2 regions of the Arthrobacter sp. D1-17 genome follow, and region 2 is predicted to be linked to the other one. Evidence: riboswitches for the same ligand, from Rfam matches in the RefSeq annotation. Region 2 holds a riboswitch; the other holds the start of a gene.
What was found. Region 2 has a riboswitch for glycine ahead of gcvP (aminomethyl-transferring glycine dehydrogenase). Riboswitches for the same ligand answer to the same signal wherever they lie in the genome.

Region 1 (14,414 bases), 890 kb from region 2:
TTAATTGTGCAGAAAGTGAGAGAGCGTCCGGGGGTAGGTGGTCCCGGACGCTCTCCCGCAAAACTACTTGGCGCGTTTGTAGAACGGGAGTGCCACGACTTCGAAGGGTTCTGCCTTGCCGCGGAGGTCTACGTCCAAGAACGTGCCGGGCTCGGTGTATTCGACGTCGACGTAAGCCATAGCGACGGGGTAACCCAGGGTGGGGCTGGGCTGGCCGGAGGTCACTTCACCGACGACGTTGCCGTCCTTAAGCACAGGGTAGTGTGCCCGGCCGGCGCGGCGGCCCAGGCCCTTGAGGCCTACGAGCTTCCGTCCCGTGCTGGTTCCGGCTCCGGCTTCCTTTTTGGCCGCCAGGGCTGCCTTGCCGACGAAGTCGCCTTCCTTGGACAGCGCGACGACGGGGCCCAGGCCGGCGGCGAAGGGGTCGCCGTCGAGGGACAGTTCGTTGCCGTAGAGCGGCATGCCGGCCTCCAGGCGGAGGGAATCGCGGCAGGCCAGGCCGGCCGGCGTCAGCTCCCCCTCGTCGGCGATGGCGATGATTGCCTGCCAGAGGGCGGCGGCGTCGGCATTGTCCACGAAGATCTCAAAGCCGTCTTCCCCGGTGTAGCCCGTGCGTGCCAGCAGCAGCTCCTGACCCGCGCCGGCCACGAGGAATGGGACCTCGACGCCGGCGTAGTACTTCAGTCCGGTGACGAGCTCGTGCTGGGCTGCGGGAACGAGGCGAAGAAGGATTTCTTCAGCTTTCGGCCCCTGCACAGCGATGAGCGAGGTTTCGGCGGAGACGTCGTCCACGACGACGTCGAATCCTGCCGCGCGCTCGACGAGGGCGGCGGCGACGGTGGCAGCGTTGCCGGCATTGGGCACGACGAGGAACCTGTCGGCGGTTCCGGTCTCCGCGGTCCCAGCACCGGCAGCACCAGCACCGGCAGGGCGCCGGTACACGATGAGGTCATCGATGATGCCGCCGTCCTGGTTGCAGATCAGCGAGTACTTGGCCTTGCCGACGGCCATGGCGGAGATCTTTCCCGCGAGGGCGTAGTCCAGGAAGGCTCCGGCGTCCGGCCCGGTGACCCAGACTTCGCCCATGTGGGAGAGGTCGAAGATGCCGGCGGCGTTGCGGACGGCGTGGTGCTCGGCCAGCTCGGAGGTGTATTTGAGCGGCATCTGCCAGCCGCCGAAGTCGGTGAAGGAGGCGCCGAGTTTCTTGTGCTCTTCGTACAGGGCCGTGTACTTCTCAGTCATGGGGGGTGATCCTTAGTTCTCAAATTCGGAAAGCGGCGGGCAGGAACAGACCAGGTTCCGGTCCCCGGCTGCGCCGTCGATGCGGCCCACGGGCGCGAAGTACTTGTCCTGCTTGAGGGAGTGCACGGGGAACACGGCCTGCTCGCGGGGGTAGTCACGGTTCCAGTCGGAGCTGATGACCGCGGCCGCGGTGTGCGGGGCGTTACGCAGCGGGCTGTTCTCCACAGTGAAGTCACCGTTGGCGACCTGGTCGATCTCGCGGCGGATGGAAACCATGGCCTCGATGAACCGGTCGATCTCGGCCAGGTCCTCGGACTCGGTCGGCTCCACCATCAGGGTCCCGGCCACCGGGAACGCCAGGGTGGGGGCGTGGAAGCCGTAGTCGATCAGGCGCTTGGCCACGTCCTCGGCCGTGACACCGGTCCGGGCCGTGAGTTCGCGCAGGTCCAGGATGCACTCGTGCGCCACCAGGCCGCCCTCACCGGTGTACAGCACCGGGAAGTGCTCATCCAGGCGCGCAGCGACGTAGTTCGCCGCGAGCAGCGCCGACTTCGTGGCCTCGGTCAGCCCGTCCCCGCCCATCAGCTTCACGTACGCCCAGGAGATCGGCAGCACCCCGGCGGAGCCGAAGCGCGAGGCCGAGATCGGCACGTCATCACCCTCACTCCAGGACGCCGCGTTGCCGGGCATGAACGGTGCCAGGTGCGCCTTGGCCGCGACCGGGCCGACGCCGGGCCCGCCGCCGCCGTGCGGGATGCAGAAGGTCTTGTGCAGGTTCAGGTGCGACACGTCCCCGCCGAACTTGCCCGGCTGGGCCAGCCCCACCAGGGCGTTAAGGTTCGCGCCGTCAACGTAGACCTGCCCGCCCGCGGCGTGCACCGCGTCGCAGACCTCACGGACGTCCCCGTCGTACACCCCGTGGGTGGAGGGGTAGGTGATCATGATGCACGACAGCACGTCCTTGTGCGCCTCGATCTTCGCGTACAGGTCCGCGTGGTCAATGGTGCCGTCCGCCGCGGTGGCCACCACCACGACCTTCATGCCCGCCAGCACCGCCGAGGCAGCGTTCGTGCCGTGCGCCGAGGCCGGAATCAGGCAAATGTTCCGCTGGCCCTCGCCACGGGACCGGTGGTAACCGCGGATCGCCAGCAGACCCGCCAGCTCACCTTGGGACCCGGCATTGGGCTGGATCGAGACCTGGTCATAGCCGGTGATCTCGGTCAGCTGCGCCTCCAGATCAGCGATCAGCTCACGCCAGCCCGCCGTTTGGGAATCCGGCGCGAACGGGTGGATCGAGGCGAACTCCGGCCAGGAAATGGCCTCCATCTCGGCCGTCGCATTCAGCTTCATCGTGCAGGACCCCAACGGAATCATCGTGCGGTCCAGCGCCAGGTCACGGTCCGACAACCGCCGGATATAACGCAGCAGCTGCGTCTCGGACCGGTGCGTATTGAACACCGGATGCTCCAGGTAACCGGAGGTGCGTTCGACGGCGGGGTCAAGAGCGAAACTGCCCGGGGCTCCCACTGCCGTGGCGCCGAAGGCGGCGAGTACGTCCGCCACGATGGCCGGTGTGGTTGTTTCATCCGTGGAGATGCCGACGGTGTCGGCGTCGATCACGCGGAGGTTGATCCCCTTTTCTTCTGCTGCGGCGATGATGCCGGCCGCCTTGCCCGGAACGGAAACGGTCACGGTGTCGAAGAAACTGTTGTGCAGGACTTCCAAGCCGGCTGCCTTGAGCGATGCCGCGAGAACCTTGGCGTGGCTGTGCGCGGTCTCGGCGATCGCCTTCAGCCCCTCCGGTCCGTGGTAGACCGCGTACATCGACGCGACGATAGCCAACAGCGCCTGCGCGGTGCAGATGTTGGAGGTCGCCTTTTCACGGCGGATGTGCTGCTCCCGGGTCTGCAGCGCGAGGCGGTACGCGGGCACTCCGGCAGAGTCTTTGGAGACACCCACCAGGCGGCCGGGCAGGGAGCGCTCAAGGCCCTTTTGCACTGCCATATAGGCGGCGTGGGGTCCGCCGTAGAACAGCGGCACACCCAGCCGCTGCGCGGACCCGACGGCGATATCCGCGCCCTGCTCGCCGGGAGGCGTGATCAGGGTCAGGGCCAGCAGGTCAGCTGAGACCGTGACCAGGGCACCACGTTCCTTGGCGGCGGCAATCACGGGGGACTGGTCCCAGACCCGGCCGGAGACTCCGGGCTGCTGCAGGACGACGCCGTTGATGTCACCGTCAGGCAGTCCGTAGGACAAATCCGCGACCTCGACCTCGAAGCCCAGCGCCTCGGCGCGACCCTTGACGATGGCGATGGTCTGCGGCAGGCAGTCAGCGTCCAGGACGGTCTTGCCCTCGCGGGCTTGCTTGTTCTTGTTGGCCCGGCGCATCAGCAGCACCGCCTCGGCCACCGCCGTTGCTTCATCCAGCAGCGAGGCATTGGCGATTGGCAGGCCAACGAGGTCCTGGACCATGGTCTGGAAGTTCAGCAGCGCCTCAAGGCGGCCCTGGGAAATTTCCGGCTGGTACGGGGTGTAGGCCGTGTACCACGCAGGGGATTCCAGGATGTTGCGGCGGATCACCGGAGGCGTCACGGTGTCGTAGTAGCCCTGGCCGATCATCTGTACAGCCGTCTTGTTCTTCGCGGCCAGCCTGCGGAGCTCGGCGAGCGCTTCAACCTCGCTCAGCGCCGGAGACAGTTCCAGCGCAACATCCTGCCGGATGTCCTTGGGAACGGCGGTGTCAACCAGGGCATCAACGGTGTCGAAGCCCACAGCCTTGAGCATGGCGGCAACATGGGCTTCGCGGCGGGCTCCGATGTGCCGGTCGACGAAGGTGGCGGAGGCTGAATGTACGGTCAAAGGAACTCCATAACTAAGGCGGCGCGGGTACGCCACAGTGATTCGGGTTCCTCCCCGCTCTGTATTGGACCTGAGAGTTTCCGCGGCGCGCATCGTGCGCGGCGCCGCTTGCACCGTCGGTGAGCACAGCGTGTCCTGAGTTGTCGGGTGATCCCGGGCCTTACGGCCGACAGCCTGCTACTTTCCAGAGTTGCCTCGCCGCGGCGGTACATGGGCCTGTGAGATTCCTGGGGAGGGTTTGCTCCTACGGCGCCTGCTTGTACCTACTTGCAGGACTCTCCCGCCGCAGATCAAAGGCGTATTCAGTTAGCCGTGGCATCAGCCACACCGGCCATTCTCCTACGTCCCGAACCCGTCCGCAAACTGCAGCAGCGGCGTCCGGGCCCGCGGCCGGCCGACGCCGCGCAATCATCGGGTTCCCCGCGGGAAAGCGCTCTTCAGCCCCGGAGCCGCGCCAGCGCGGAGAGCAGGCTTTCGCCGTCGGCAGCCGTTTCTGCGGCGGTCGCGGCGGGCCCGATGGAGAGCATTGCATTGAAGTACACGCCGTCACCCATATACAGGACCGCCTAGGCGAGGTCGGGTCCCACGTCCTTGGCAATCTCGTCCAGCCACCGCTGCTGGATGCGGGCGAACCGGCGCCGGGTTTCCTCGTGGGCCACTTCCGCCAGTCGCGTGGAGGCGACGATGGCAGGGTCCAGTGGGTGTCCGCCCAGACGGAGGACCTGATGAAGTAGGCGGCCGCCCCTTCGGGCGCGGTGGACATGGCCTGCGCATCGGCTTCGGCGTACTCGTCCAGGCGATCCAAAAGGACGCCGATCAGCGCTTCCTTGTTCGGGAAATGGTAGAGCAGCCCTCCTTTGGAACACCCGCGCGGGCCTCTACGGAATCAAGGAACTTGCCACCGCAGGCCTCGGGGGCGCCGGTTGCCGTCATCGCCTTTGGCGCATTCATGGGCTGGGCATTTGTCCGGCGGCAGAAGCGCCTGGCGTCGCCCCTCCTGGACCTATCGCTTTTCAGCAACCCCGACTTCAGCACGGCCATCACGGCCAATGTCCTGGCGCTGTTCTCCTACAACGGCTTCATCCTGTTCCTGGCGCAGCACCTGCAGCTGCAGCTGCTGGAGGGCATGTCCCCTTCGGCATCTGGAATGGCCATGCTTCCCGCCCTTGCCGCGATGGTGATGGCCGGGCTGCTCGTGGTGCCGCTGGTGAAAAAGCTGCGCCCCGGGTTTGTTGTGGCCGGAGGCCTGTTCCTCAGCGCTGCGGGCTACAGGCTCGTCGCCCTAGACGACCATTCATCAGGGCCGGGGCTACTGCTGGGCGCACTGCTCCTGCTGGCCGTCGGCGTGGGCGGGGCGGAGACAATTTCCAACGACCTGATCCTTGGGGGCAGTTCCGCCAGCCAGGTCAGGGGCAGCCGCGGCGATTTCGGAAACAGGCTATGAGGTGGGTCCCTGCTCGGGACAGCCGTGCTGGGATCCATCCTCACGGCCTCGTATCAGCAGCATCTGGCGCTGCCACCTGCGGTCGTGGGCACTTCCCCCGAGACGGCGCCGGCCGAAGCGCTGGCCGGCGCAGGCGAAACACTCGCGGGCGCGGTGGAACTGGCCGGGATGCTGCCGGCCCCGGCTTCCGAGGCTCTCGCAGAGGCTGCCCGCACGGCTTTCGACTCGGGCGTCCACATCATGCTGCCATCGCGCTGGTACTGATGGCAGCAGCGGCCGTCCTGTCCGCCGTCGGGCGGTGCCGACCCAAAAGAGGGCCTGCACAAAAGGGGCCTGCACAAAGGTGTCCGGCACAAAAACAGCCCCGGAGCTCGTTCCGGGGCTGTTTTGCCTTTGCGGCCGGGCCGCAGCACGCGAAGTTACTTGCCGTCAGGCTGCGTGACGCTGGCGGTGGGCTTCATGTTCTCAGCACTCAGCATCCAGGCGAACTGCTCCAGCTTCTCGATGAAGGTGTGGAGCAAGTCAGCAGTGGTGGGGTCTTCCTCATCCACCTCGTCATGGACTTTGCGCATGGTGCCGACCGCGGCTTCCAAGGCGGCAACAATCCGCTCGGCCGCGTCCTGGGTGCTGATAAGGCCGTCCGGGAAGCGGGCAAGGTTGGTGGACTTGGCCACCGTCTCGCTGCGGCCGTCGGGCAGCGCATGGAGTGCGCGCATCCGCTCCGCGGTGTCGTCAGCGAAGGTCCTCGCGGCGTCCACAATCTCGTCCAACTGCAGGTGGAGGTCCCGGAAGTTGGTCCCCACGATATTCCAGTGTGCCTGCTTGCCCTGGAGGTGCAGCTCGATCAGGTCCGCGAGCACAGCCTGCATGTTGTTGGTCAGGGTCGGTGAAGCTTTCATTCGTCCTCCTCGATTGGTCCAGCAGTTCCGACGCTACCCCAGCCCCTAATCCGGGCGGCAGAACCAAGCCGCCGTTTCACCATCAGCTTACTTAGTACTTTCCGTCATAAATGATCGACATTCAAATAACCCTTGCCAGCACCGCAGGCACTGCGCATACTAAATGAACGTCATTCATTTAGTATGCGGCCGTCGCAATGGAGTGATTATCATGATCGAAATCACCCGCCTGGATGCCCTCGATTCCCCCGCCCGGACAGCGCCGTCCACGCGGCCCGCCCTGCGGATCGGAGTTGTCCAGCACCACTGGCACAGCAGCAACGCCGCTGTCCGCGCCGAACTGGACGATGGCATCGGTCGCGCTGCCCGCCTCGGCGCCAGTGTCGTCTTCCTTCCCGAACTGACGCTGTCCCGCTACCCTGCGGACCAGGTCCCGGACAACGACCTGTCCCTGGGCCGCACCCGTTCGCGACCCTCGGACGTGGCGGAGGATCTCCTCGGCGGTCCCACCTTCCGCTTCGCGGCTGAAGCCGCCCGCCGCCACGGCATCTGCGTCCACGCGTCGCTCTACCAGCAGGCAGAACACCCTGACGGCAGCGACGACGGCCTCGGCCTGAACACCTCCATCCTTGTCTCCCCCTCCACTGAGCTGCTGGCGCGCACGCACAAGCTGCACATCCCCGTCACTGCTGGCTACTACGAGGACAGGTTCTTCCGGCAGGGCCCGGCAGCCGAAGACGCCTATGCGGTCCACGCTCCGGCCGAGCTCGACGGCGCGCGCCTCGGCATGCCCACCTGCTGGGACGAGTGGTTCCCGGAACTGGCACGCCTTTACGCGCTGGGCGGCGCGGAGCTGCTGGTATATCCGACGGCGATTGGTTCAGAACCGCTGTTCCCGGACTTTGACACGCAGCCCCTGTGGCAGCAGGTTATCGTGGGCAACGGCATCGCCAACGGGCTGTTCATGGTGGTCCCCAACCGCTGGGGCCAGGAGGACGCCCTCAATTTCTACGGGTCCTCCTTCATCTCGGATCCTTACGGACGCATCCTGGTCCAGGCACCGCGTGACGAATCGGCCGTCCTCGTCGCGGACGTGGATCTGGACCAGCGCCGAGACTGGCTCACGCTCTTCCCATTCCTCACCACCCGCCGCCCGGACACCTACTCACGTCTCACTGAACCAGTGCGCCACGACGCCCCCTTCGGCGGAGTGCCGGCTCCGCTGGTTGAGCCCAATCGGCTGGCCGCGGCCAATGCCCTGGCGGAGGTGACGGCATGAGCACCTGGCGCATGCCGGCAGAAACGGCGCCCCAGGAGCGGCTCTGGATGGCGTTCCCCACCGGCGGCTACACTCTGGGCGGGACTGCAGAGGAGGCGCATGCCGCGCGTTCGGTGTGGTCCGCCGTCGCGAACGCTGCCGTTGAGTTCGAGCCGGTCACGGTGGTGGTGGCCCCCGACGACGCCGATACCGCAAAGGGGTATCTCGCACCCGCCGTCGAGGTACTGACGGCGGAGCTGAACGATGCCTGGATGCGGGACATCGGCCCGACGTTCGTGCTGGACGGCCGCGGCACGCTGGGTGCGGTGGACTGGGTCTTCAACGGCTGGGGTGCGCAGGAATGGGCCCGCTGGGACCAAGACGCCCGCATAGCGGCCGAAATCACGGGACGGGCAGGCGCAGACCATCTGGTGTCAGGACTGGTGAACGAGGGCGGCGGCATCCAGGTGGACGGCGAGGGCACCGTACTGGTCACCGAGACCGTCCAGCTCGATCCCGGGCGCAATCCCGGCCTGACCAAAGCCGAGATCGAAGCGGAGCTGGTCCGGACCCTCGGTGCCAGCCACGTGATCTGGCTGCCCCGCGGCTTGACGCGTGATTCAGAAAAATTCGGCACCCGGGGCCATGTGGACCTCGTTGCAGCCATCCCGTCCCCCGGCACGCTCCTGGTCCACGCGCAGCGAAACCCGGCGCACCCCGACTACGGCGTAAGCCAGGAACTCATCAGCTTTCTGTCCTCCACGCAGGATGCCGCCGGACGGGAATGGAACATCATCGAGGTGCCCGCCCCCGAGACGCTGACGGACGCCGAAGGGTTCGTGGACTACAGCTATATCAACCACGTTGTGGTGAACGGCGGAGTCCTTGCCTGCACGTTCTCCGACCCCAACGACGAGAAAGCCCTCCGCATTCTCGCCGATGCCTATCCCGGCCGCCGCGTGGTGGGCATTGACGCGCGTGACCTCTTCGCCCGCGGCGGCGGAATCCACTGCATCACCCAGCAGCAGCCCGCTGTCCCCTGGACCGGGCTGCCTCCCAGAGAGGGTACGTCATGAGCCAAGCCACCCGCCCAACCGCGTCGGCCGGAGCTACTGCCGGCACCGCCGGCCCCGCGCACGGCATTACCAGCAAGGGACTGAAGGGCGGGCAGCTGGGCCTCCTCGCCGTCGTTGTTCTCGGCATTTCGACGATTGCGCCGGCCTATACGCTTACCAGTGCCCTCGGTCCTACCGTTGCCGAGGCCGGGCTGCAGCTACCGGTCATTTTCCTCATCGGCTTCATCCCGATGATCCTCGTGTCCCTCGCCTACCGGGAGCTGAACACCGATTCGCCGGACAGCGGCACCACCTTCACGTGGGTGACCAAGGCCTTCGGGCCCTGGGTGGGGTGGATGGGCGGCTGGGGCCTGCTGGCCGCCAACATCACCGTGCTGTCCAACCTGGCGGCGGTGGCCGTGGACTTCTTCTATCTCTTCCTCGCGCAGCTGACGGGGACCCCGGAACTGGCCGACCTCGCCGCCAACAAGCTCCTCAACGTGGCCACCTGCTTCGTTTTCGTCGCGCTGGCCGTGTGGGTGAGTTACCGCGGGCTGCACAGCACAAAGATCGTGCAGTATGGACTCGTGGGGTTCCAGCTGCTGGTGCTGGCCCTGTTCGTGGGCCTCGCCTTTGCAAACTGGTCCTCGTCCGAAACCTCCATCCCCTTCAGCTGGGAGTGGTTCGACGTGACCAAGATCGAGACGTTCGGCCAGCTCGCGGCGGGCATCTCGCTGTCCATCTTCGTGTACTGGGGCTGGGATGTTTGCCTCACCGTGAACGAGGAAACCACCAACGGCAAGAAAACCGCCGGCCTCGCAGGCACCGTGACCGCCGTCGTCGTTCTTGGCATTTACCTCCTGATCACTATCGCCACCATGATGTTCGCCGGGGTTGGCACCGCGGGGATTGGCCTGAACAATGAGGAAAACCACGCCAATATCTTCACGGCGCTGGCGTCGCCCGTTATGGGCCCCTTAGCCATCCTCATGTCGCTGGCGGTCCTGTCCAGTTCGGCAGCCTCGCTTCAGTCAACGTTTACGTCGCCCTCACGCAGCCTGCTGGCGATGGCGCACTACGGCGCGCTGCCAAGGCCCTTCAGCCGCATGAGCGCGCAGTTCGCGACGCCGGGCTTCGCCATCATCGCCTCGGGGGTCCTCTCGGCGGGGTTCTACGCCGTGATGCACGTGGTAAGCGAGAACGTTCTCAACGACACCATCCTCGCCCTCGGCCTGATGATCTGCTTCTACTACGGCCTGACTGCTTTCGCCTGCGCCTGGTACTTCCGCAACACCGTGTTCAGCAGCGCCCGCAACTTCATGTTGCGGCTGGTCTGTCCCCTGCTGGGCGGGGCGGGCCTCCTGGTGGTCTTCCTCCAGACGGCCGCGGACAGCTGGGCCCCGGAATTCGGCAGCGGGTCCGAGGTCTTCGGTGTGGGCCTGGTGTTCGTGCTTGGCGTCGGCATCCTGGCGCTCGGGGCTGTGTTCATGCTGGTGATGTCGCGCCTGCGGCCTGGGTTCTTCCGTGGCGAGACAATACGTCAGGACACCCCGGCACTGGTGGTTCCCGACTAGGCGCTACTGCACCCATCGCCGCACGATGTACAGCATGACGCAGGCACAGCGGGGCCCCGCCTCCTCCTCGGGGCGGGGCACCGCTGCTTAACCGGCTTTATTTGCCGTCACCAGTGGTGGGCGACGTCAATCACGAGCCTGGATCCGTTGCCGGGACCGGCAAGGGTGAACACCTTGAAGGGCAGCCGGGCGCGGACGCCGAGGCCAAGAGTGGTGTGGCCCTCGAAGCTGCCCGCCCAGGCAACCTGCCGGAACGTCTGGTACTTGGAAACGTTGGTCACCTCGGAGCGGTTGGCCGGCACGAACGTGGCCTTGCCCGTGTTGCTGTCATAGCTGGGCGAGTGGGCGGTGACCTGCAGGAATGCACCGCCCCTCAGCTTGATGGGCAGCCCTGATCCGTCCTGGACAACCTTCGAAACGTAGCGGACGTTGTAACCGGTTGCCTTTCCCTTGATGTCGATCACGAGGCGGTCGAAGCAGTAGTGCTGGCCCGAGCGCACATTGGTGACCGGTGCGGCGCTCATGGTCTGGTTGGACTTGGCAAGTGAACCCCAGACCAGTCCGCAGTAGGAAGTGGTTGCCGAGGCGGACCCCGGAGCCAGCAGGCCCAGCCCGAGAGCCATGATGATGGCAGTCAGCCAGGCGCTTAGTTTTTTCATGTAGGCACCCCTTTCGGGTGTGAGTGATTGGATAACTCCAGCGTAGGAGCGCCAAAGGCCCGAAACGAGGGATGTTTCCGGTTCTTCGTACAACCGTTAAACCGCCGGAAAACCGATCACGGGACCGTAATTCCCGAGCGTTTTTCAGGGCCCTCGAGAGACGTTCGTAGCACTTTCTCTACACGGCCGTTACCGCCGGTAACGGCCAATATCGTGGCGGTACGGTCGAATGCACTGTGGGCATAAAAAAGCGAGACGCCAGCGTCCCTGTCGGGTGCCGGCGTCTCGCTTTGCCTTGCTACTGAAGCCCGCAAAACGGCGCGGGTGGGGGTCAGCCTTCGCAGTCGCGGCAATACTTCATGCCGTTTTTTTCGCGCGCAACCTGGGACCGGTGGCGGACCAGGAAGCAGGAGGAGCAGGTAAATTCGTCGGACTGCTCCGGAACAACAATGACCGTGAGTTCTTCGTTGGAGAGATCTGCGCCCGGAAGGTCGATGCCCTCAGCAGTATCGTTCTCATCGACGTCGATAACAGCGGTCTGCGCGCCGCCGCCGCGGGACGCCTGAAGGGCCTCCAACGATGCGGAGGGATTCTCTTCTTCTGTCTTGCGTGGGGCGTCGTAATCGGTAGCCATAACGTGTTCACTTTCGTTGCTGCGCAGCGCCATTTCAGGCACCTCAGTGAAGCAGTTTAGGTCATAAAGCGCAAAAGGGAAGACTAGTGTGGCCAAGCCGACATCCGGGCCTTTTCAGGGCTGATACGCCCTTTGGGACTGGCGGCCGGGCGCTGCCGGTTTTAGCCTGAACGAAAGATCAACTCGTTCTCCGCAGGGAGGCACCTCATGGCCACCAAACTCAATCGCAAGGCCCTGGAGAATGCCCGCGCACTGGTGAAAAAGGGAAAGGTTGAGCGCGACATCCGTGACGACTGGAGCGAACACGCCCCCTCGACTGACGATGAAAACTCGTTCATCGACAAGCACGGCTTTGAGGAGTTTTCCAAGTGGCATCTCGGCATTGACCGGGAGCAATCGGACGGCACCAAGGGCAGCGTCAGTTTCCCGTTCGGCGACTTCAAGAAGGTCCACCGCTGCGCCATCATCTCGCTGGAAAGCCGCGCAGCGCAGTACGACCACGAGGACATCGCTAAGGCAGCCAAAAAATTGCTGGAAGAAATCGACGCCGGCTGAGGCCGCGTGGTTCGGCTGGCTCTCGCAGCCGGACCCGGGCGGCCCCCGGGCCGCCGTCGGCCGGCTCGCTCCAGTCGCCGTCGCCCGGGCGTCCCGGCCGGCCGCATCTGCAGCCGGCCCGGGGCGCCTCGGCCGACGGACCCGGTTAGCGCAGGTCGAAGCGGTCGAGTTCCATGACCTTCACCCAGGCCGCCACGAAGTCGTTGACGAACTTCTCCCGGGCGTCCTCGCTCGCGTAGACCTCGGCCAGCGCCCGCAGCTGCGAGTTGGAGCCGAGGACCAGGTCGACAGCCGTGGCCGTCCACTTCAGTTCGCCGGTGGCGATGTCGCTGATCTCGTAGACGTTCTCCTCAGCCCCCGATACCCTCCACCGCGTGCCCGGGGAGAGGAGGTTGACGAAGAAGTCGTTCGTCAGGACCTGCGGCCTGTCGGTGAGGACACCGTGGGCGGAACCGCCGGCATTGGTGCCGAGGACACGCATGCCGCCGATAAGGACTGTCATCTCCGGCGCGGAGAGGCCCAGCAGGTACGCCTTGTCCAGCAGGAGGGTCTCCGGCTGCAGCTTCTCGCCGGGGCGCATGTAATTGCGGAACCCGTCCGCCCGCGGCTGCAGATACTGGAATGACTCGACGTCGGTCTGATCCTGGGAGGCGTCTGCCCGGCCTGCACGGAACGGTACGGTGACGGGGAAGCCGGCGTCCCTCGCGGCCTTCTCCACCGCAGCGCAGCCACCGAGGACGATCAGGTCTGCCAACGAGACCTTCTTGCCCCCTGTCTGCGCGGAGTTGAACTGCTGCTGCACCGTCTCGACGGCCCGCAGCGCTGTGGCCAGCTGCTCGGGCTCGTTAACTTCCCAGCCGCGCTGGGGCTCCAGCCGGATCCGCGCGCCATTCGCGCCGCCGCGCTTGTCGGTCTTGCGGAAGGTGGACGCTGCTGCCCACGCCGTGCTGGCGAGCTGCGAGACGGACAAACCTGACTCCAGGAGTTGGGCTTTAAGCGCGGCGATGTCCTGCTCGTCGATCAGCGCGTGGTCGGCTGCCGGGATGGGGTCCTGCCAGAGCTGCGGCTCCGGGACCCATGGTCCGAGCAGGTGCGGGCCCACCGGACCCATGTCGCGGTGCAGCAGCTTGTACCAGGCCTTGGCGAACGCGAGCGCGAACTCGTCCGGGTTCTCCAGGAAGCGCCGCCCGATTTTCTCGTAGATCGGGTCGAAGCGCAGTGACAGGTCGGTCGTGAGCATGGTTGGGCGGTGCTTCTTCTCCGGGTCGTGCGCGTCCGGGATGATCTCCGGGGCATCCTTGGCGACCCACTGGTGGGCACCTGCCGGGCTCTTGGTGAGCTCCCACTCATATTCGAACAGGATCTCCAGGAAACGGTTGCTCCACTCCGTCGGCCGATCGGTCCAGGTGACCTCGAGCCCGGAGGTGATTGTGTCGCCGGCCTTGCCGCTGCCGTAGGTGCTGAGCCAGCCCAGGCCCTGCGCCTCGAGGTCGGCAGCCTCCGGCTCGGGGCCGACGTGTGCGTCGGCGTCCCCGGCGCCGTGGGTCTTGCCGAAGGTGTGGCCGCCGGCAATCAGCGCGAAGGTCTCCTCGTCGTTCATCGCCATCCGCTTGAAGGTCTCGCGGATAAACGACGCAGCGAGCTTGGGATCCGGGTTGCCCATCGGGCCCTCGGGGTTGACGTAGATCAGGCCCATCTCGGTGGAGCCGACCTCCTCCGACATCTGGCCTTCTCCGATGTAGCGTTCGTCGCCGAGCCAGGTGTCCTCTGGCCCCCAGAAGATCTGCTCGGGCTCCCACACGTCCTCACGGCCGAAGGCGAATCCAAAGGTCTTGAAGCCCATGGACTCCAGGGCGACGTTGCCCGCGAGAACCAGCAGGTCCGCCCACGAGACCTTCTGGCCATACTTCTGCTTCACCGGCCACAGCAGCCTGCGGGCCTTGTCCAGATTGGCGTTGTCCGGCCAGCTGTTCAGCGGAGCGAAGCGCTGGCTGCCTTCACCCGCTCCGCCGCGGCCATCGTGGACCCGGTAGGTGCCGGCAGCGTGCCAGCTCAGTCTGATCATCAGGCCGCCGTAGTGGCCAAAGTCCGCCGGCCACCAGTCCTGCGACGTGGTCAGGACCTCGATAATGTCCTGCTTCAGTGCCTCAACGTCGAGCTTCTGGAACTCCTCCCGGTAGCTAAAACCGGGGGCGAGCGGGTTGCCTGCCGGATGGTTCCCATGGAGCACCGAGA
Region 2 (14,414 bases):
ACGCATGTCAGTTCCATTCCTCGAAAACGGGTAGGGCGCTGGGGTTGAACGGCTGTGACGGGGAGGGCATCCCCTGGACATACCACTTCACTGACAACACTGAAAAGATACCCCCGGGGGGTATCTTGAGTCAAGGGGCGATTCTTGTCGCGGCAGAAGAAATTCGGACGCAGAGCACGCTCACACGGAAGTGGCCGCCCGGGCTACCCCCTGGGCGGGCACTTCAGCTTCCGGGTGTCCACCTACTCGTGCTGCCCCTGCGTCTCTTCCTCGGTTTTGTGCCGGGCGTCCTGCAGGTGCTGCTCCAGCTTCGCTTCGGCATCCCGGCGGCGGTAGCCAATGGCCCTTGCCTGGGCAGCAGTGGGATGGCGGTGCTCCCGTTCCCACGCGTGGTCATTCACTCCGGTTGCTGGAACGGAATCGTCGTCGCGGGCGCTGCGGTTTTCGCTCATATCGGATGATCTCACAGGCTTCCACCAGAAGTCAGGCCGCCTTGTGCGGCCATGATCGCGCACCGCGTGTCCTCTGCCACCAGGTCTGTATTTATTGCGCTTGCCGCTTTCAGTCCTGAGGCGGCTGCCGTGATGACCTGCGCCTCTGGATCCGTGATGTTACCCGCGGCCCACACGCCGGCTATGGGGGTTCCTCCGCTTTCGTCGGTCTTCACATGTTGATTGGAGGCGTGGCCGGGATCATGTTCCTGCAGGCCGAGCGACTGCAGCAGGGGCGACTCTGTGATCGGCTTTGGACTGACCGCCAAGGCCCCGCAGGGAACCAGCCGGCCTGATTCCAAAATCACACCGGTGAGCGCGTCCTCAACGATATGAAGGGCTTTCACCCTGCCCTCAATGATCCTTATGGACCGGGCTGCGAGCTGTTTGCGCTCCACGTCGCTTGGTTCAGGCATGGTGTGCTGGAAAAGAGTGACGTCCTCGGCCCACTGCCGAAACAATAGCGCCTCCTGCACTGCCGCCGGTTCTGTGGCCAAAACGCCTACGGCCCGGTCCTGAAGGTCCCAGCCGTGGCAGTACGGGCAGTGCACCACATCCCGGCCCCACCGCTCCTTAACCCCCGCCACGTCGGGCAGCTCGTCGCCGAAACCGGAAGCAATTAACAGCCTGCGCGAGGTCAGCGACCGCCCGTCCTGCAGGCGCACCGTGAATTCTCCCGCGTTGCCGCTGGCCGCGACCGCCGTGCCTTCAATGAACTCCCCGCCCCGGCCATGGAGTTCCTCCCGGCCTGCGGCAAGCAGTTCCAGGGGTGACGTTCCCTCGCGGGACAGGAAGCCATGCACGGCGGACGATGCAGCATTCCGGGGGCTCCCGGCGTCGACGACCAGCACAGAACGGCGTGCGGAGGCGAGAGTGACAGCTGCACTCAACCCGGCGGCTCCGCCACCAATAACGATAACGTCATAGACGTGATGCTGGTTCTCGGGCATATGCACTCCGTCGGGTTCACCCCCGGAACCGCATGGACTTCACCGCCATGGTTTTCCGGAGAGGGGGCGATCGGGGACGGACTCTGCATACCGCCAGAACAACATCATAAGCACGCTTAGTAGTGCATGCAAAAGGGGTGGGGGATCAGGCCGAGCCCGGCGGCTTGACAAGCTTCAGCTCACGGACCGGCGCCGGCGAACCTCGATCTGGCCGTCATTTGCCCGCGTTTCGTAGCTGGGCTGCGGGTTGCTTGCGGGCCCGCGGACTATCCCGCCGTCCTCGAGCCGGAACGTGCTTCCGTGCCAGGGGCAGGTGACGCAACCGGCCTCGATGTTTCCCTCTTCCAGAGGGCCGCCCATGTGGCTGCAAACGCTGTCCAGCGCCAGAAATCTGGAGCCCGCACGGTGCACCAGAACGGTTACCTTGCCGGCGTCCACTTTCCGGTGCTCGCCGTCGGCGAGTTCCGATTCCGCCAGGACAGCCGTCCACTCCTTCGGCCCCGCCCTGCCGGCCGTTTTGTTGATGTTGACTGCGTTGCTGTAGCTGAGATGGCCGCCCAAGAACCCGCCAAACATCAGAATGCCGAAGCCCGCCAGCCCCAGGATTTTCCCGACCGACCGGCTGCCCTTGGCCCGCGCAACTGCTGATGAGGTGAAGAGGCACAGCGCCGTGCTGTTCGCCAAGGCATGAACCGTGCCCACCCTGCGCGCTTTCCCCGTCGTGTCCGACCAGTCATTGAGCCCTGAGGCAGCGGTGGGAATGGCTGTCGCAATTCCCACCGCCACGAGGATGTCGGCAGCAGGCTCGGAATCTTTCCCGCCTATCGAGTCCAGCACGGTCGACATGCTCCACGCCCCAATAGGCAAGTCGGTCATGATTGGATGCAGGGGATGTCCGATGGGTGTCCCGCTCAGCAGGTTGCGGACGAACTGCGGCTGCACCGCCTGTCCCACAACCTTTGAAACGGAGGATGCGACCCCGTCGAGGCGGTCAAATCGTTCAATGGCATCCACTAAGGCAAGCAACGGGTTCATGGCGGACTCCTTCGTCCCAGTCAGGAATGCAACATCAGTTCATTCGGGTACGGGAAGCAAACAGGGCCGGCCGCGAAATAGGCGGCCAGCCCTGTAAGGACGGCGGTTACCGGTGGGCGTAGGTGAGGCAGTCGGCGTTGTCGCGGCCGGGGCCCACGTGTACCTCGGAGGCTCCGCACATGAGGTGGTCGTTGTGGACGCATTCGGAGCGCTGGCAGGCTCCGACGTCGGCGAGGACCTTGGGGAGTCCGCCGTGGGAGCCGGTGTCGATGAAGGTGGCGCAGTGGGCATGGTTTTCGTCTCCGCCGACGGTGATGGCGGCGGCGTTGCAGTTGGTGTGGTCGTTGAAGGAACAGTTCGTTACGCTGCAGTCTGCGACGTGCGTTGTCATGGGAGATTCCTCCTGGTCCGGCTGCCCGGGACGGGCAGCGCCTTGGGTCCACGGTATGCCGGTCCGGGCCGATCAAAAAGACCCAATCATGTGCCCTAATTCGTCCCCGGCTCGCCTTCTCTGGACTCCTTCTCGCGGGACTCCATTCTCCCGGACGGGCTTATCCCGCGAGCAGGGTGCTGGCTTCCTGGCGGGTGGTTCCGGAGGATTCGATGTGGGCGAGTTCGGCGGGGATTTCCCGGCCTTTCTTGCGCATTGCGGTGGCCCAGAGCCGGCCGGCGCGGTAGGAGGAGCGGACCAGGGGGCCGGACATGACGCCGAGGAAGCCGATCTCGTCCGCTTCCTGCTGCAGGTCCACGAATTCCTGCGGCTTGACCCAGCGGTCCACCGGCAGGTGCCGTTCGGAGGGGCGCAGGTACTGGGTGATGGTGATCAGGTCGCAGCCGGCCTCGTGCAGGTCCTGCAGGGCTTCGGAGATTTCCTGGCGGGTCTCGCCCATGCCCAGGATGAGGTTGGATTTGGTGACCATGCCCAGGTTCCGTCCCTGGGTGATGACGTCCAGGGAGCGTTCGTAGCGGAACGCCGGGCGGATGCGCTTGAAGATCCGCGGCACGGTTTCGACGTTGTGGGCGAACACCTCGGGGGCCGAGTCGCAGATCGCGGCGATGTGGTCGGGTTTGCCGGAGAAGTCCGGGATCAAAAGTTCGACGCCGGTGCCCGGGTTCAGTTCGTGGATCTTGCGGACCGTTTCGGCGTAGAGCCAGACGCCCTCGTCGGCGAGGTCGTCGCGGGCGACGCCGGTGACGGTGGCGTAGCGCAGGGCCATGGTCTGCACCGAGCGGGCCACCTTGGTCGGTTCGAACCTGTCTACGGGGGAGGGCTTGCCGGTGTCGATCTGGCAGAAGTCACAGCGCCGGGTGCATTCGGAGCCGCCGATCAGGAACGTCGCTTCCTTGTCTTCCCAGCACTCGAAGATGTTCGGGCACCCGGCTTCCTCGCAGACGGTGTGCAGGCCTTCCTTCTTCACCAGGTTCTTGAGCTGGACGAACTCCGGGCCCATCTGGACCTTGGCCTTGATCCACTCCGGCTTGCGCTCCACCGGGGTGGCCGCATTGCGCTGCTCGATGCGCAGCATCTTCCGGCCTTCTGGTGCCAGTGTCACAGGAGAACTCCTTCGGAGATGAAATGCTTTTTCTTGTTATGGGACGTCGACAGCCGCAGCGGGGCGTGGCCCCGGGCTTCGACTAGCATGCGACGACGTTGACGGCGAGGCCGCCCATGGCGGTTTCCTTGTACTTATCGCTCATGTCCTTGCCGGTTTCGCGCATGGTGATGATGACCTCGTCCAGTGAGACGCGGTGGGTGCCGTCGCCCCAGAGCGCCATTTTCGCGGCGTTGATGGCCTTCGCCGCGGCGATCGCGTTGCGTTCGATGCAGGGCACCTGCACCAGGCCCCCGATCGGGTCACACGTCAGGCCCAGGTTGTGTTCCATCGCGATCTCCGCGGCGTTCTCCACCTGCGCCGGGGACCCGCCCATCACCTCGGCCAGGCCCGCGGCGGCCATCGAGGACGCCGACCCGACCTCGCCCTGGCAGCCGACCTCCGCCCCGGAAATGGACGCCTGTTCCTTGTACAGCACCCCGACCGCGCCGGCGGCGAGCAGGAACTTCACCACCACATCGTCCCGGTCGGCCTGGGTCGCCTGGTCCATGCCGGGGGCGTAGTGCAGCGCGTAATACAGCACCGCCGGGATGATGCCCGCGGCCCCGTTCGTCGGGGCGGTGACCACCCGCCCGCCCGAAGCGTTCTCCTCATTGACCGCCAGCGCGATCAGGTTCACCCATTCCTGCCAATACCGGCCGTCCCGGTCCGTGTCTTCCTTCAGCAGCCGCTCATGCCAGTCCGGGGCGCGGCGGCGGACCTTCAGCCCGCCCGGCAACAGTCCCTCCCGCTTCAGGCTGGTCTGCACACACTCCTCCATCACGGAGTAGATGCGCCCCAGCCCCTCCCGGATCTCCTCCTCCGAACGGGAAGCGCGTTCATTGACGAGCATGACCTCGCTGATCGACAGGCCCTGGGCGCGGCAATGCTCCAGCAGCTCCGCGGCCGTGCGGAACGGCAGCGGCAGCTCCTTCTTGGACTCCTCCAGCTCCTGCAGCGCCGCGTCCTCCTCGCCCTCCCGGACAATGAACCCGCCCCCGACCGAGAAGATCGTCGCCCTGTGCAGCACCTCGCCGGCGGCGTCGGACACGGTAAACGTCATCCCGTTGGTGTGCCGGGGCAGCACGGTCAAGGGCCGCAACACCATATCCTCCACCCCATACGGCAACCGCACACCGCCGCCCGCGCCGGCCAGCTGCAGCATCCCGGTCTCCGCGATGTCCGCCAGCCGGGACTCCACCTCCTCCGGCAGGATCAACTCCGGATGAAAGCCCTCCAGGCCCAACAGGACCGCGGTCATCGTCCCGTGCCCGTAACCCGTCGCAGCCAGCGAACCGTACAGATCCACCCGCAACGACGCCACCCGCTCCAACACCCCGGACGCCCTAAGCTCCTCCGCAAACACCGCAGCAGCACGCATCGGCCCCACAGTGTGCGAACTCGACGGGCCGATTCCGATGGAGAAAAGGTCAAAGACACCAACAGCCATGATCAGTTCCTAAAAGTTAGTAATGGAGGTGATGGGCCGGGGTTGCGACAAGCTCAATGAGAGAGGTTGGCCATGCCCGGGTAGAGGGGGTGGGCGGCGGCGAGAGCCTCGACGCGGGTGCGCAGGCCCGAGAGGTCAGCACCGGCGCCGGCAGTCAAAGCCTCGGCGATGATGTCCGCGACCTCAGCGAACGCGGCTTCGCCGAAGCCCCGCGTCGCGAGGGCCGGGGTACCGATGCGGAGCCCGGAGGTGACCATCGGCGGGCGCGGATCAAACGGCACGGCGTTGCGGTTGACCGTGATGTCGATGGAGGCGAGGCGGTCCTCGGCCTGCTGCCCGTCGAGTTCGCAGTCGCGGAGGTCCACGAGCACGAGGTGCACGTCGGTTCCGCCGGAGACCACGGAGATTCCCTTGGCGGTGACGTCCGGCTGGACCAGACGTTCGGCGAGGATCCTGGCGCCGGCAAGCACGCGCTCCTGGCGCTCCTTGAACTCGGCTGAGGCTGCGATCTTGAATGCCACGGCCTTGCCGGCGATGACGTGTTCCAGCGGGCCGCCCTGCTGGCCCGGGAACACGGCCGAGTTGATCTTCTTGGCGATGCCGGCATCATTGGTCAGGATGATTCCGCCGCGCGGACCGGCGAGGGTCTTGTGCGTGGTGGAGGTGGTGACATGCGCGTGCGGCACGGGGGACGGGTGCAGGCCTGCTGCCACCAGGCCGGCGAAGTGAGCCATGTCCACCATCAGGTACGCGCCTACCGAATCCGCGATGCGGCGGAACTCAGCGAAGTCGAGCTGCCGGGCATAGGCGGACCAGCCGGCAACGATCAGCTGCGGCTTGTGCTCCTGCGCCAGGCGCTCCACTTCGGCCATGTCGATCCGGTGGTCCTCCTCGCGGACCTGGTACGGGATCACGTTGTACAGACGTCCGGAGAAGTTAATCCGCATGCCGTGGGTCAGGTGGCCGCCGTGGGCCAGGTTCAGGCCCATGATGGTGTCCCCCGGCTTGATCAGCGCATGCATCACCGAGGCGTTGGCCTGCGCGCCCGAGTGCGGCTGGACATTGGCGAATTCGGCGCCAAAGAGGGACTTCACCCGGTCGATCGCAAGCTGCTCGACGACGTCCACATGCTCGCAACCGCCGTAGTAGCGCTTGCCCGGGTAACCCTCGGCGTACTTGTTCGTCAGAACCGATCCCTGAGCCTGCATCACCGCGGCAGCGGTGTGGTTCTCAGAGGCGATCATCTCCAGGCCGTCGCGCTGGCGGACGAGCTCGTCGTCGATCTTCGCTGCGATCTCCGGGTCCAGCTCGCCAAGTTCGGCGTTGAGGCTCGGGGAGAGAACCTGCTGGAAGGCCATTCTCTCTATGCCTGCGGCACGGGCGGCGCTCACAGCTCGCCGCCGTTCTTGGACGCGTACTCCTCGGCGGACAGCAGGGGGCCCTCGGACTCAACTGCAACCTTGAAGAGCCATCCTGCACCGTACGGGTCGTTGTTGATGACAGCCGGATCGGAAACAACAACGTCGTTGACTTCCGTGACCTCGCCCGACACGGGGGAGTACAGGTCGGAGACCGACTTGGTGGACTCCACCTCGCCGCAGGTCTCGCCGGCAGTCACAGTGGAGCCGACCTCGGGCAGGTCCACGTAAACAATGTCGCCGAGGGCGTCCGTGGCCACGGCGGAAATGCCGATCGACATCAGGTTCCCGCCATCACGGGACACCCATTCGTGCTCGTCGGAGTACTGAAGTTCAGGGGCGACTTTTGCCATGTTGTTGGTTCCTTAGGTTTCGGTGATTTCGGAAAGTGAGAGAGCGCCGGGTTGAACCGTGCAGAAAGTGAGAGAGCGTCCGGGGGTGGTCCCGGAACCGTCCCGCAGGCTACGTGGCGCGTTTGTAGAACGGGAGTGCCACGACTTCGAAGGGTTCTGCCTTGCCGCGGAGGTCGATGTCCAAGGGCGTGCCGGGCTCGGTGTATTCGACGTCGACGTAGGCCATAGCGACGGGGTAACCCAGGGTGGGGCTGGGCTGGCCGGAGGTCACTTCACCGACGACGTTGCCGTCCTTGAGTACGGGGTAGTGTGCCCGGCCGGCGCGGCGGCCGAGGCCCTTGAGGCCTACGAGCTTCCGTCCCGTGCTGGTTCCGGCTCCGGCTTCCTTCTTGGCCGCCAGGGCTGCCTTGCCGACGAAGTCGCCTTCCTTGGACAGCGCGACGACGGGACCCAGGCCCGCGGCGAAGGGGTCGCCGTCGAGGGACAGTTCGTTGCCGTAGAGCGGCATGCCGGCCTCCAGACGGAGGGAATCGCGGCAGGCCAGGCCGGCCGGAATGAGCCCGTGCACAGCGCCCGCGTCCAGCAGCGCTTCCCACAATCCGGATGCGTCAGCGTTGGGAACGTAGATTTCGAAGCCGTCCTCTCCCGTGTAGCCGGTGCGGGCCAGCAACAGGGTGTGGACGGTGCTGTTGACGGATATTCCTACCTCCACGGCAGCGTAATACTTCAGCCCGGTGACGAGCTCGTGCTGTTCGGCCGGGACCAGTCCCAGCAGGATGGCCTCGGCGTTGGGTCCCTGGACCGCGATGAGCGAGGTTTCGGCGGAGACGTCGTCCACGACGACGTCGAATCCTGCCGCGCGCTCGACGAGGGCGGCGGCGACGGTGGCAGCGTTGCCCGCGTTCGGCACCACCAGATACTTGTCGTCGCTCCGGCGGTACGAGATGAGGTCATCGATGATGCCGCCGTCCTCGTTGCAGATCAGCGAGTACTTGGCCTTGCCGACAGCAATGGAAGAGAGCTTTCCCGCGAGGGCGTAGTCCAGGAAGGCTCCGGCGTCCGGCCCGGTGACCCAGACTTCGCCCATGTGGGAGAGGTCGAAGATGCCGGCGGCGTTGCGGACGGCGTGGTGCTCGGCCAGCTCGGAGGTGTATTTGAGCGGCATCTGCCAGCCGCCGAAGTCGGTGAAGGAGGCGCCGGCCGCTTTATGCGCGTCATAGAGCGCGGTGTAGTTCTCAGTCATTGTGAAGTCCTTAGCTCTCAAATTCGGAAAGCGGCGGGCAGGAACAGACCAGGTTCCGGTCCCCGGCTGCGCCGTCGATGCGGCCCACGGGCGCGAAGTACTTGTCCTGCTTGAGGGAGTGCACGGGGAACACGGCCTGCTCGCGGGGGTAGTCACGGTTCCAGTCGGAGCTGATGACCGCGGCCGCGGTGTGCGGGGCGTTACGCAGCGGGCTGTTCTCCACAGTGAAGTCACCGTTGGCGACCTGGTCGATCTCGCGGCGGATGGAAACCATGGCCTCGATGAACCGGTCGATCTCGGCCAGGTCCTCGGACTCGGTCGGCTCCACCATCAGGGTCCCGGCCACCGGGAACGCCAGGGTGGGGGCGTGGAAGCCGTAGTCGATCAGGCGCTTGGCCACGTCCTCGGCCGTGACACCGGTCCGGGCCGTGAGTTCGCGCAGGTCCAGGATGCACTCGTGCGCCACCAGGCCGCCCTCACCGGTGTACAGCACCGGGAAGTGCTCATCCAGGCGCGCAGCGACGTAGTTCGCCGCGAGCAGCGCCGACTTCGTGGCCTCGGTCAGCCCGTCCCCGCCCATCAGCTTCACGTACGCCCAGGAGATCGGCAGCACCCCGGCGGAGCCGAAGCGCGAGGCCGAGATCGGCACGTCATCACCCTCACTCCAGGACGCCGCGTTGCCGGGCATGAACGGTGCCAGGTGCGCCTTGGCCGCGACCGGGCCGACGCCGGGCCCGCCACCGCCGTGCGGGATGCAGAAGGTCTTGTGCAGGTTCAGGTGCGACACGTCCCCGCCGAACTTGCCCGGCTGGGCCAGCCCCACCAGGGCGTTAAGGTTCGCGCCGTCAACGTAGACCTGCCCGCCCGCGGCGTGCACCGCGTCGCAGACCTCACGGACGTCCCCGTCGTACACCCCGTGGGTGGAGGGGTAGGTGATCATGATGCACGACAGCGCGTCCTTGTGCGCCTCGATCTTCGCGTACAGGTCCGCGTGGTCAATGGTGCCGTCCGCCGCGGTGGCCACCACCACGACCTTCATGCCCGCCAGCACCGCCGAGGCAGCGTTCGTGCCGTGCGCCGAGGCCGGAATCAGGCAAATGTTCCGCTGTCCCTCGCCACGGGACCGGTGGTAACCGCGGATCGCCAGCAGACCCGCCAGCTCACCCTGGGACCCGGCATTGGGCTGGATCGAGACCTGGTCATAGCCGGTGATCTCGGTCAGCTGCGCCTCCAGATCAGCGATCAGCTCACGCCAGCCCGCCGTCTGGGAATCCGGCGCGAACGGGTGAATCGAGGCGAACTCCGGCCAGGAAATGGCCTCCATCTCGGCCGTCGCATTCAGCTTCATCGTGCAGGACCCCAACGGAATCATCGTGCGGTCCAGCGCCAGGTCACGGTCCGACAACCGCCGGATATAACGCAGCAGCTGCGTCTCGGACCGGTGCGTATTGAACACCGGATGCTCCAGGTAACCGGAGGTGCGCAGGACGGACTTGGGCAGGTCAAAGCCTGCTGCGTCACGCACGGGCCCGGCGCCGAAGGCGACGGCAACAGCGGACAGGGTTGCCGGCGTCGTGGTCTCATCAACGGAGACGCCCACGGTGTCCTCGTCAACGAAGCGCAGATTGATGCCGAGGGCTTCCGCGGCGGTGATGACCCTGCGGGCCTTGCCCGGGACGCGCACGGTGAGGGTATCGAAAAAGGACTCGCTGACCAGTTCGCGGCCTGCCGTTTTCAGGGCGGCGGCCAGGACGCGCGTGTTGTTGTGGACCGTCTCAGCGATCGCCTTGAGGCCGTCAGGGCCGTGGTAGACGGCGTAAAAGGAGGACACGATGGCCAGCAGCGCCTGCGCGGTGCAGATGTTGGACGTCGCCTTTTCACGGCGGATGTGCTGCTCCCGGGTCTGCAGCGCCAGCCGGTAAGCGGTGGCACCGGCGTTGTCCTTGGAGACGCCGACGATGCGGCCGGGGAGCGTGCGCTCCATGCCGGTGCGCACGGCCATGTAGGCGGCGTGGGGTCCGCCGAAGAACAGCGGCACACCCAGCCGCTGCGCGGACCCGACGGCGATATCCGCGCCCTGCTCGCCGGGAGGCGTGATCAGGGTCAGGGCCAGCAGGTCAGCTGAGACCGTGACCAGGGCACCACGTTCCTTGGCGGCGGCAATCACGGGGGACTGGTCCCAGACCCGGCCGGAGACTCCGGGCTGCTGCAGGACGACGCCGTTGATGTCACCGTCAGGCAGTCCGTAGGACAAATCCGCGACCTCGACCTCGAAGCCCAGCGCCTCGGCGCGACCCTTGACGATGGCGATGGTCTGCGGCAGGCAGTCAGCGTCCAGGACGGTCTTGCCCTCGCGGGCTTGCTTGTTCTTGTTGGCCCGGCGCATCAGCAGCACCGCCTCGGCCACCGCCGTTGCTTCATCCAGCAGCGAGGCATTGGCGATTGGCAGGCCAACGAGGTCCTGGACCATGGTCTGGAAGTTCAGCAGCGCCTCAAGGCGGCCCTGGGAGATCTCCGGCTGGTACGGGGTGTAGGCCGTGTACCACGCAGGGGACTCCAGGATGTTGCGGCGGATCACCGGAGGCGTCACGGTGTCGTAGTAGCCCTGACCGATCATCTGAACCGCGGTCTTGTTCTTCGCGGCCAGCCTGCGGAGCTCGGCGAGGACCTCGACTTCGCTGAGCGCGGCGGTGAGTTGCAGGGCGTTCTCTTGGCGGATGGAGGCCGGGACGGCCGTTTCAACGAGGCCATCGACCGAGTCGTAACCGATGCTCTTGAGCATGATGTCAACGTCGGCCTGGCGCCGGGCACCGATGTGCCGGTCGGCAAAAGTTGACGGAAGCGATTGAATCGTCATGAGGAACTCCAGGTCTGGCCGGCCCTGAGGGGCGCGGCGTCGGTTGGGTTCCTCCCCGCTCTGTATTGGACCTGAGAGATTCCGCGGAGATGGTCTTCCGCTTGCACCGTCGGTGAGCCAGGACGTCGCCTGACTGCTTTCCAGAGTTGCCTCGCCGCAGCGGTACATGGGCCTGAGAGATTCCTGGGGAGGATTTGCTCCTACGGCGCCTGCCCGGTGAATGACTGGGAGGACTCTCCCGCCACGGCTCGAAAGGCTATAAAAATGTGGTGATTCGGCTCACAACTTACCGGAGATTTTCTCGGAGGCCAAATCGAGGCCGTAGACGGCTCTTGAAGCATTCGATTCGAACCGGCCAGGACACCTGCACACAGGTCTCGCTTTGACACCTGCCCGTGACCAAGACCACACTGAACCCACTCTCCCGCAGGCTCCTGACCTCAGGGAGCTACTCTTCCGAGTCCCTTATCTCCAAGCTCTCCGCCGCGCGTCCGCCTCCTGCAGGCATTGACCTTTACAGCTTCGACAACCTCGAACAGCGATGGTGGGGACATATCCGGCCGCCGTTTCCCAGCTCAGAGGCGTGTCGTCTTGAGCGCCGTCGACCAGGAGATGAGCTGCTCCAGGAGCGGCTCCAAAGCTTCTTCGGCGCTTTCACTCGGGGTGAAGGTGGTGAAATTCTCGAATTCGGTGGTGAAGGGCAACGCCACCTGAGCGCGCACTCCGGCCATTTGTAGTTCGGCAGTGATCAGCCGGAGGTTCTCGACAGCACGCACCCCGCCGGCGCTGCCGTAACTGACAAACCCCGCAGCCTTGTTGTTCCATTCCGCGTAGAGGTAATCCAAAGCATTTTTCAAAGCACCGGGAACGGAGTGGTTATATTCGGCCGTCACGAAGATAAAACCGTCGAACCTTGAGACGGCCCCGGCCCAGACTTTCGTATGCGGTTGCGTGTAATTCCCCATAGAAGGCGGCATTGGTTCATCCAGCAGCGGAAGGTCATAATCTGCGAGGTCGAGCATTTCGAACTCTGCACCGCCCCGGGCAGAAGCCCTTGAAAGCACCCAGTCGGCAACTTGTTTGCTGCGGCGCTGGGGCCGTGTGCTGCCGACGACCACTGCTATTTTCACCATGAGTACGGTTCCCTTCCGGCCTTGGCTTTCGGTTCACGCGTTGTGAGGCAACGATAAGCACCGGTGCCAGTGGACTTCCATCTCACTCCGGAATTTCCAGCCGGAAGCCGCAGGTGCAGTCCAGCATCTGAACGGGGAGCAAGACGCTGCGCAGCCGGCCGGGAAAAGGGCCGTTGCTGAACCAGTAATGCAGCACCTCGAGCTCGTGGCCGGTTATCTCCATGGGGCAGCCGCAGTGGATGTACTCCTCACCGAAAATGAGTACGTCCGGGGTCCAGAGCACTTGCCGCAAAGCTGCCGTGACGTCGCCCATGTACGCGGTATGTTCATGAAAGTGCAGGCAGTCCATGCAGGTGTAGGCGACCGTGACCAAGTCGCCGTCACCGGCTGCCAATGCCGTTATTGCCCGGATGGCCAGGTTGTGCTCGGTGCCGCATTCTTCGCAGCGGAGGCGGTGCGGCTTGGGCGGCCGCGGGTCCCCTGGCCTGTGTCCATTGGATATGAAGGACATGCTAGGCCGCGCGAACAGGGCTGGACACTGACCTGCGGTTGTGGATCCGCTGGTCATCTGTGGAATGTGTGGCGCCGGTGCCCGCTGTTCTGACTGCCGATGCTTTTTGGATAAGCTGCTTCTGCGTTGAGGCCATGGGTGGCGCTTTCCGCGGGGTGCTTCCTGGCCGCCGTTCTGCTGCAGCGGTTTTCGTTCCGGCCATGCAGTCGGCCTGAGGACTTTCTAGACTCCATTAAAGGAGAAATTTAACTCTACGACTGGCACCACCAGGTGTACAGGCGGCACTGTCGCCCAGCCCCGCACACAGCCATCCGCTTCCCCGGTCCGTGAGCTACATCGCCGGGCGCGGTGCCTAAACCTGCCCGCCACGAGCATCGCGGCAACGGGCATCCGAGCCGAGCACCAGCACCGCCCTGGCGCCCAGCAGTGACCGCGGCCGACTTGGGCTGCCTGGCGGAGGCCAGCACCAGGTCGGTGCCCGATGGAGGTGGGAGCATCGTAAAGCAGTAGGAACAGGCTAGGGGCGGACCCGGGCCTGCAACATTTAAGGGCACCTCTTCCCAGCAACGGCGCAATCATGCATTCTGGACACGGACGCGGTTCCGACAAAGAAGTCGGGGGAGGGGCCGCGGTCCGTTGATGACCGGTCTCGCCATAGTTGGGGAATGGCGTGGCCGCCCGGGCCGTTTCCCGTCCAGCAGCAGGAAATGGGGATCCAGCCGTTATGCACAGTACCCTCGTCGGTCATCGTGACCTTCCATCGCAATCGGCCAGGGTGTGACGTCCGTGGACCGCAACGTTATCCAGCACCGGCTTAAGATCCACGTTCACATCGATGAGCGCCTGCAGACCGCCAGCATCGAGGTGCGCGGTACGCTGACGGTGGCCAACCTGCGCGCACTGTACGTCATCGCGCGCAGGACCAGTGCCTTGCTGCCCGGCCGGGAAATCGTCATTGACCTCACCCATGCGAGGGCTGCAACCGAAGCCGTCAACGTTCTTCACGACCCCGTCCAGCTCAACAATCTCGCCGTCTCGTCCGGCAACAAGGGGCTGCTGTGCCCGCTGCGGATCCTGGATCCGCCGCACCCGCATGGCAGCAATACCAATGGCGGCCATGCACCCGCAGCCCTGGACCACACCCGCAAGAGCTATCCGCTCAAAGGAGAGCCCCTGCGAACCCAGCCTGTAAAGGGCGAGCAGACCAAGAGGCGGCGCACCGGGGCCCCGCCAGCCAACCCGGTCGGCACTGGGCGTGCCGACGCATCGAAAGGCCAATCATGAAACTCACCGTCCATACGTTCGTGACCCTCGACGGCGTCATGCAGGGTCCCGGCGGCAGGGAGGAGGACACCAGCGGCGGGTTCGAATTCGGCGGTTG

Region 1: another riboswitch for glycine. It lies ahead of gcvP (aminomethyl-transferring glycine dehydrogenase); the one in region 2 lies ahead of gcvP (aminomethyl-transferring glycine dehydrogenase).

Annotation. Positions count from the first base shown of each region.
Region 1 covers NZ_CP096382.1:3,440,710-3,455,123, forward strand. Annotated here, with positions in the region: gene gcvT (glycine cleavage system aminomethyltransferase GcvT) at 64-1,242, opposite strand; gene gcvP (aminomethyl-transferring glycine dehydrogenase) at 1,255-4,101, opposite strand; glycine riboswitch at 4,151-4,295, opposite strand; glycine riboswitch at 4,296-4,394, opposite strand; partial or broken gene M1E01_RS15885 (TetR/AcrR family transcriptional regulator) at 4,539-4,969, opposite strand; partial or broken gene M1E01_RS15890 (MFS transporter) at 4,978-5,838, shown strand; gene M1E01_RS15895 (Dps family protein) at 5,965-6,444, opposite strand; gene M1E01_RS15900 (nitrilase-related carbon-nitrogen hydrolase) at 6,656-7,723, shown strand; gene M1E01_RS15905 (agmatine deiminase family protein) at 7,720-8,778, shown strand; gene M1E01_RS15910 (APC family permease) at 8,775-10,331, shown strand; gene M1E01_RS15915 (AMIN-like domain-containing (lipo)protein) at 10,439-10,990, opposite strand; gene M1E01_RS15920 (DUF4193 domain-containing protein) at 11,322-11,624, opposite strand; gene M1E01_RS15925 (hypothetical protein) at 11,832-12,179, shown strand; gene katG (catalase/peroxidase HPI) at 12,325-14,414, opposite strand, start outside.
Region 2 covers NZ_CP096382.1:180,738-195,151, forward strand. Annotated here, with positions in the region: gene M1E01_RS00845 (heavy metal translocating P-type ATPase) at 1-6, opposite strand, end outside; gene M1E01_RS00850 (hypothetical protein) at 243-452, opposite strand; gene M1E01_RS00855 (NAD(P)/FAD-dependent oxidoreductase) at 464-1,441, opposite strand; gene M1E01_RS00860 (Rieske 2Fe-2S domain-containing protein) at 1,616-2,476, opposite strand; gene M1E01_RS00865 (DUF1540 domain-containing protein) at 2,583-2,867, opposite strand; gene lipA (lipoyl synthase) at 3,028-4,029, opposite strand; gene M1E01_RS00875 (L-serine ammonia-lyase) at 4,112-5,518, opposite strand; gene glyA (serine hydroxymethyltransferase) at 5,572-6,876, opposite strand; gene gcvH (glycine cleavage system protein GcvH) at 6,906-7,289, opposite strand; gene gcvT (glycine cleavage system aminomethyltransferase GcvT) at 7,399-8,532, opposite strand; gene gcvP (aminomethyl-transferring glycine dehydrogenase) at 8,543-11,389, opposite strand; glycine riboswitch at 11,440-11,539, opposite strand; glycine riboswitch at 11,540-11,640, opposite strand; gene M1E01_RS00900 (NADPH-dependent FMN reductase) at 11,965-12,507, opposite strand; gene M1E01_RS00905 (hypothetical protein) at 12,605-13,033, opposite strand; gene M1E01_RS00910 (hypothetical protein) at 13,820-14,317, shown strand; gene M1E01_RS00915 (dihydrofolate reductase family protein) at 14,314-14,414, shown strand, end outside.